Linked DNA regions of Chryseolinea soli. The protein of the gene in region 2 binds, or shares a complex with, the protein of the main gene of each other region. Links are inferred from orthologs where the notes say so. Each region holds a gene or a part of one and is shown on either strand. Other genes may lie near its edges.

The links.
Region 1: the proteins of mnmG (region 2) and mnmE are in contact, whole or in part, in a solved structure (PDB 9HIP), measured with the Escherichia coli proteins. The link is inferred for Chryseolinea soli from one-to-one orthologs.

What each region holds. Positions count from the first base shown.
Region 1 is NZ_CP032382.1:5,949,231-5,952,471, forward strand. What follows is about bases 38-2,949. They hold mnmE (tRNA uridine-5-carboxymethylaminomethyl(34) synthesis GTPase MnmE), read right to left. Parts: upstream 2,222-2,949; coding sequence 854-2,221; downstream 38-853. Other genes in these bases: D4L85_RS24965 (GNAT family N-acetyltransferase), read left to right, coding at 158-679; D4L85_RS24975 (Nramp family divalent metal transporter), read right to left, coding at 2,269-2,949. Outside these bases: more of D4L85_RS24975, read right to left, coding at 2,950-3,241. UniProt on the Escherichia coli protein: Exhibits a very high intrinsic GTPase hydrolysis rate. Involved in the addition of a carboxymethylaminomethyl (cmnm) group at the wobble position (U34) of certain tRNAs, forming tRNA-cmnm(5)s(2)U34.
Region 2 is NZ_CP032382.1:1,981,714-1,984,975, reverse strand. The notes cover bases 328-3,260. They hold mnmG (tRNA uridine-5-carboxymethylaminomethyl(34) synthesis enzyme MnmG), read right to left. Parts: upstream 2,759-3,260; coding sequence 896-2,758; downstream 328-895. Other genes in these bases: ybeY (rRNA maturation RNase YbeY), read right to left, coding at 2,891-3,260; D4L85_RS08580 (methyltransferase domain-containing protein), read right to left, coding at 328-899. In the rest of the region: D4L85_RS08585 (Ig-like domain-containing protein), read right to left, coding at 1-12; more of D4L85_RS08580, read right to left, coding at 9-327; more of ybeY, read right to left, coding at 3,261-3,262. UniProt on the Escherichia coli protein: NAD-binding protein involved in the addition of a carboxymethylaminomethyl (cmnm) group at the wobble position (U34) of certain tRNAs, forming tRNA-cmnm(5)s(2)U34.

The DNA.
Region 1 (3,241 bases), 4.0 Mb from region 2 along the record:
CAGCGGTGATGTAAGTAAATGATCGCCAATGCGATTTTTGAAATGGGCACCCTCGCGAAGAATTCTAAAGGATAATTCAGTCGTTGATCGATCACCGTTATAAAATGCGCCGCACTCAAAATAAATTGTCCAAAGCTAAAAATAACTGCTTGAGACGATGCTCGAAATGAGACCGGCTATCTTCGATGATTATCCTGCTATTGCTAACCTTCATACCATCAGTTGGCAGCAGCACTATCGTGGAATTTTTTCGAAATATTTTTTGAATAACCAAGTCGAGCGGAATCGATGGGTGCTATGGCATCGACGGATGAGCGTTCCGCTTGAAAATCAACGCGTCACGGTCGCTATACACGACCATGCGCTCGTAGGTTTTGCTTGCTTATTTTTAGACGACGATCCGGTTTTTGGATCTTTGCTCGACAACCTGCACGTCGCCGCTTCCCATCATGGTTTAGGTATTGGTAGATCGTTGATCGAAACATGCGCCCGTCAACTATTGAGCAGCAACACATCGAAATTGTATCTCTGGGTCTTTGAGAAAAATGAAAAGGCGAAATCTTTTTATGAACGACTAGGCGGTATTCATGTAGAAAATATTGAAACAAAGCTTGAAGACGGTTCTAGTGCCGTTTCCTGCCGGTATGTGTGGCATGATGTCTCAAATTTGATTCGTTAAGTTCAGAGGAATTTGAAGCCTGATGATCGAAGAGTAGTGGATACATGCAAGTTCTTTCAATTGAGAAGCGAAGCACATTGAAGGCTGTGGCGAAGTGAACGTTTTGCACCTTGCCGATGGCGGGGCTTTCATCGCAGATTTTGTATCGACTTGATTCTGAACGACTTTCAAAATTCATTTTCCGATACAAAACTTACTGAAAATATTATCCAACAAATCATCCGTCGTAATCGCCCCCGTGATCTCACCCAGGTAATGCAACGACTGCCGGATATCCATCGCCAAAAAATCCCCCGTAACCCCTTGGCTCATCCCATCCAGCACACGCCCCAGCGAGTCATACGTCTGCAACAGATTCTGATAATGCCGCAGGTTGGTCACCATCACATCTCCCGTCTTCACTTCCCGCACCTGCACTTTCGCCAACAACTTTTCCTTGAGCACGCCCACGTTCGTGTGTGCGGCTGCTGAGATGAATGTAAAATCTTCCGTCTTCAGTTTTTCCAGCAATAGGGGATCAGCCTTATCCAACTTGTTGCCCACGTTGATGTGCGGAATACCCAGCGCAGCCAACTCCCGGCGCTGCGTATCGATTTCCTCTAGCGTGGTGTTGGCAAGATCAAAGAGATAAATGATCAGCGAAGCCTTCTTCATCCGGTCGCGCGTACGTTCCACGCCAATGGCCTCGATCACGTCGCTGGTTTCGCGCAGTCCGGCTGTATCAATAAAACGAAAGTTGATACCGCCCAAAACGATCTCATCTTCAATGGCGTCGCGTGTGGTACCGGGAATGTCCGACACAATGGCTCTCTCTTCATTCAACAACGTATTGAGCAACGTGGATTTGCCGGCATTTGGTTTTCCGGCAATCACCGTGGGCACGCCATTCTTGATCACATTCCCCTGGTCAAACGAATCGATCAAGGCGCGCAAAACGGACCGGATGCGCGTGATCAAATTTCTCAGATCATCGCGCTGTGCAAACTCCACATCTTCCTCCCCAAAATCCAACTCGAGTTCAATGAGCGAAGCAAAATGAATCAGCTCCTCCCGAAGCCGGTCAATCTCCTTCGAAAACCCGCCGCGCATCTGGTTGAGAGCCGCCTGGCGGGCGTTATCCGTTTCGGCATGGATCAGGTCTGCAACGGCTTCGGCTTGTGCCAGATCGAAACGACCATGAAAGAATGCACGTTTTGTAAACTCACCGGGTTCGGCGAGACGCGCTCCATTTTTCAGCAACGTTTTGATGATCTCTTTTACGATGAACGGCGATCCATGACACGAGATCTCCACCGCATTCTCCTTGGTAAACGAATTTGGCTCGCGGAACAAAGCCACCAACACTTCGTCAATAGTCCTGCCATTGTCGTGCAACGTCCCAAAGTGCAGGGTATGGGTGGCCTGTGAAAGCAGGTCTTTCCCCTTAAAACATTTCTGAGTAATGCCAATGGCCTCCTTCCCCGACAAACGGATCACGGAAATGGCAGCAATGCCGGGAGCAGTGGCCAACGCTACAATGGTATCTTCGGTGTGCACGGACATGGGCGCAAGTTACGGCTTGTCAACGACCCCGCAAGTCTTTCCGTTCCTCAGGCCCGCACGATCAGCACGGGAATATGCACCCGGTGCCGCACCGTATCCACCGTGGTGCCAAACACCAGGTCCTTGAAGAACTTGTGACCGTGGGCACCCATCACCAGCAGGTCGGCCTGGAACTCTGTCACCATTTCCGGGATGCAGCGGCGCGGGTTTCCATAGCCCACTTTGACCTCTACGCTGTAGCCTCGCTCCAACAGTTGTGTCCGGTAATTTTCCAGCGAGGCGGCATCGGTATACGACTCATGGTCGGCAATGTCAGCGCCGTAGACCATGGCGCCGGCGGTTTCCACCACGTGCAGCAACACATAGCGCGCGTTTTTGCCGCCCTGGGCCAGCGCACTGCGGATGGTCAGGCTGTCGATGTCGCTGAAGTCAAGGGTGATGGCAATGCGGTTGTAGACCAGGTCGTGGTTCACATCCAGCGTAACGGCTTGGCCATGCGGTCCGCGGGCATCGCGTTCGGCGGCGCGCCGTTCGATAAGAGGCTTCAGGGTGATGTAGAGGAGCAAACCGGCAGCGGCCACGCAAACCGGCACGGCCGTGATCCAGATGATCCACGCCGAGTCGCCGGCCATGACCAGCCAGCCCGTAATTTCCTGGATGACGAGCTTCACGTTCAATCCCACAATGACGGCGGCGATGACCCACGCGGCCACTTTCAGCCAGGGCTTGATCACGAAGACGCCCATCTTGCTTTTATCGCTGTTGAAATGGATGAGCGGGATGATGGCAAAGCCCAGTTGCAAGCTCAGGATCACCTGGCTGAAAATGAGCAACGCCCCGGTTTCCGCTTCGCCGTAAATGATGATGACGAGCAGGGCAGGGACGATAGCGATCAACCGCGTGATGAGCCGTCGCAGCCAGGGGGCGATGCGCAGGTTAAGATAGCCTTCCATCACGATCTGTCCGGCCAGTGTGCCCGTGATCGTGGAGCTTTGTCCTGCGGCCACAAGCGCAATACCA
Region 2 (3,262 bases):
TCGGAGATTCATTTTCTCACAATATAAATAAGGCTCGAATAGTTTTTGTTTTTCCGGGCGTTCAGGTTCGACCGAAGCCCGTTGACGGCTGCGATTATCATGCCAGGCACCCCAGCCTTACCGTTGGCTTTATATTTTTCGCTCAGCAAGCTAATGTAGTAGGCGTCAAGTTTCATGGGCACGATGGCGTCAAGTTTAAGGTGGTTGTTCGCCAACAAGGTCTTCATGGTTTCTTGGGTGAAATGCCAGAGATGCCGGGGAACATCATAGCCAGCCCAATATTGTCCATAGTGACTTCCGTCCCAGGCAGCATGATTGGGAACTGCGATTAGCAGAGTGCCGTTCGGGCTGAGCTTGTTTTTTAATTGCTGAAGCGTATTGTTCAGATCCTCGATGTGCTCAAGCACGTGCCATAAGGTGATGGTATTGAATTCCTTTGTTTCCACATCCTTCAACGACGCAGCGATTTTTTTGTGAGTCTGATCACTTGCCAACTGCCTGGCCTTTTCCGAAGGCTCGACGCCAGTTACGGCCCAGCCATTTTCTTTGCAGGCTTTCAGGAAGTCGCCGGTGCCACAGCCGTAGTCGAGAATTGTTTTGTCTAGGTTCCCGGTGTATTTCCGGATCAGATCCAGCTTCCATTTCAATGTGAAGCTTCTGGCCACGACATAGATCTTGTCGATCAGGCCTGTCGCCTTTTTTGAGTGAGAGATGTAATCGTCGGAAAGGTAATAGTCTCCCAACCGCTCAGGATCGGGAATGGGATTGGTGAAGACAAACCCACAGTTGTCGCATTTGACCAGGTCAAATGTTTCCCGTGAAACGGTGTAGTCTTTAGCGGTAATAAATTTTTGGAACGAGATACTTTGGCAGACGGGGCAGCGCTTCAATTCTTTCATTTACCCATATAGATTGTAAGTACAGAAACGTCGGCCGGAGAGACGCCGCTAATGCGCGATGCCTGCCCAACGGTTTCGGGTTTTATTCGCTTTAATTTCTCGCGGGCTTCCGATGACAAGGCTTTCACACGGTCATAATCGAAGTCGGTTCGGATCTTGAAGTTCTCAAGGTTGCCAAGCTTTTGTACCAGTTGTTCCTCCCGCTCGATATAACTATCGTATTTGATATTGATCTCGGCCTGCTCTTGTACTTCAATGGAGTATTTATTCAGAAGCTTTTCGAGATCGGCATTTATGCTTTTCAAGGAGGCAACGTCGATTTGTGGCCGTTTAAGCAGATGGCTTGCGGCGACTTTTTCCCGAATGGCCGAGGTTTGGAGTCCTTCCAATCCTTCGTTTATCATATCGGGCTCGAGCTTTGTCTTGTTGAGCTCATTAGTGAGAGCTTCCACGTCTCGTTTCTTGGCCAGAACCTTGTCGTTTCGTTCGTCGCTGGCAAGTCCAATGGAATGGCCAAGCTCCGTTAGCCGGATGTCGGCATTGTCCTGGCGGAGAAGGATACGATACTCAGCCCGGGATGTAAACATCCGATAGGGCTCCTGTGTACCCTTGCTAACAAGGTCATCTATCAATACGCCGATATAGGCATCGGATCGTTTCAATATGAAGGGGTCTTTTCCATGAACTTTCTGGTGAGCATTGATGCCTGCCATGAGCCCTTGACAGGCTGCCTCTTCATAGCCGGTGGTGCCGTTGATCTGTCCCGCGAAGTACAGGTTTTGAATCAGTTGGGTCTCCAGGCTCAGACTTAGCTGGGTGGGCGGAAAGAAATCGTATTCAATAGCATATCCTGGCCGGAACATCTTTGCCTTTTCAAAACCAGGGATGCGGGTAAGCGCTTTGTATTGGACATCTTCGGGTAGGGACGTGGAAAAGCCATTCACATAGATCTCCACCGTGTTCCATCCCTCAGGCTCAACGAAGATCTGATGACGGTCCCTTTCAGCGAACCGGTTTATCTTATCCTCAATGGAAGGACAATACCGGGGCCCCAAACCTTTGATTCGGCCCTGAAACATTGGCGATTTCTCAAACCCTTTTTGAAGTTCCTTGTGGACAGTGTCGTTGGTATAGGTGATCCAGCAACTGATTTGTTTTTGAAGGGGCTGAGTGTCGGAATAGGAGAACTTTCCGGGCGCTGCGTCCCCAGGCTGTTCTTCCATCTTGGAATAGTCGAGGCTTCTGCCGTCTACACGGGGAGGCGTGCCTGTTTTCATTCTTCCCGCTTCAAATCCCAGGGTAATGAGTTGTTCGGTCAATCCTGTGGCCGATTTTTCGGCTGTACGGCCTCCTCCGAAGTTCTTTTCCCCGATATGGATCTTTCCATTCAGGAAAGTGCCATTTGTGAGGACAACAGCCTTAGCCCGGATGTCCAGTCCAAGGGCAGTCTTCACTCCTACTGCTTTGCCGTTCTCCACCAGGATCTCTTTGACCATTTCCTGCCAGAAATCAAGATTCGGGGTTCGCTCCAGGGCCAGTCTCCACTCTTCGGAGAATCTCATCCGGTCGTTCTGAGTTCTGGGGCTCCACATAGCGGGACCCTTCGATCGATTCAGCATTCTGAACTGGATCATGGACTTATCGGACACAATCCCAGACATTCCCCCCAAGGCATCTATTTCTCTCACGATTTGACCCTTGGCCACCCCGCCCATAGCGGGGTTGCACGACATCTGGGCGATCGTATTCATATTCATGGTCACCAGTAGAGTCTTCGACCCCATACTGGCCGCGGCTGCTGCCGCTTCGCAGCCCGCATGGCCTGCCCCCACCACAATTACATCGTATTCCTGAAACATATGCGTGTTTTTAAAAAGGTTTCACGTGGAACCCGATACTTACCCACAAAATCCATCAACAATTCCACAATTTGTTTCACGTGGAACGCTACTTCACAAGCAATAAGGGCAAGATTAGGTTCCACGTGGAACTTACTTCCGCAAAGATAGATAAGCATCCTCTTTTTTGCGCATGGTGGCTTTCTTCTCGGTTCCCTTGTCGGAATAGCCAACCAAGTGAAGTACCCCATGAATAAGGACCCGGTGGAGCTCGTGATCAAATGTGGTCTTAAACTTTTGAGCGTTTTCTTGTACCCGGTCAATACTGATAAAGATGTCGCCGGAGATCTGACCTTTCACCTCACTGGTGTCGAAGGTCACGATATCGGTAAAGGTGTGGTGGTTGAGATACTGGATATTGATCTCGCGAAGGTGGTTGTCTGAGCAAAAGATAAAATTCAGCTCACCGAGCGTTCTCTTCTCTTTTGCTATTGCAGACTTGATCCAGGTTGATGTCTTCCGCGG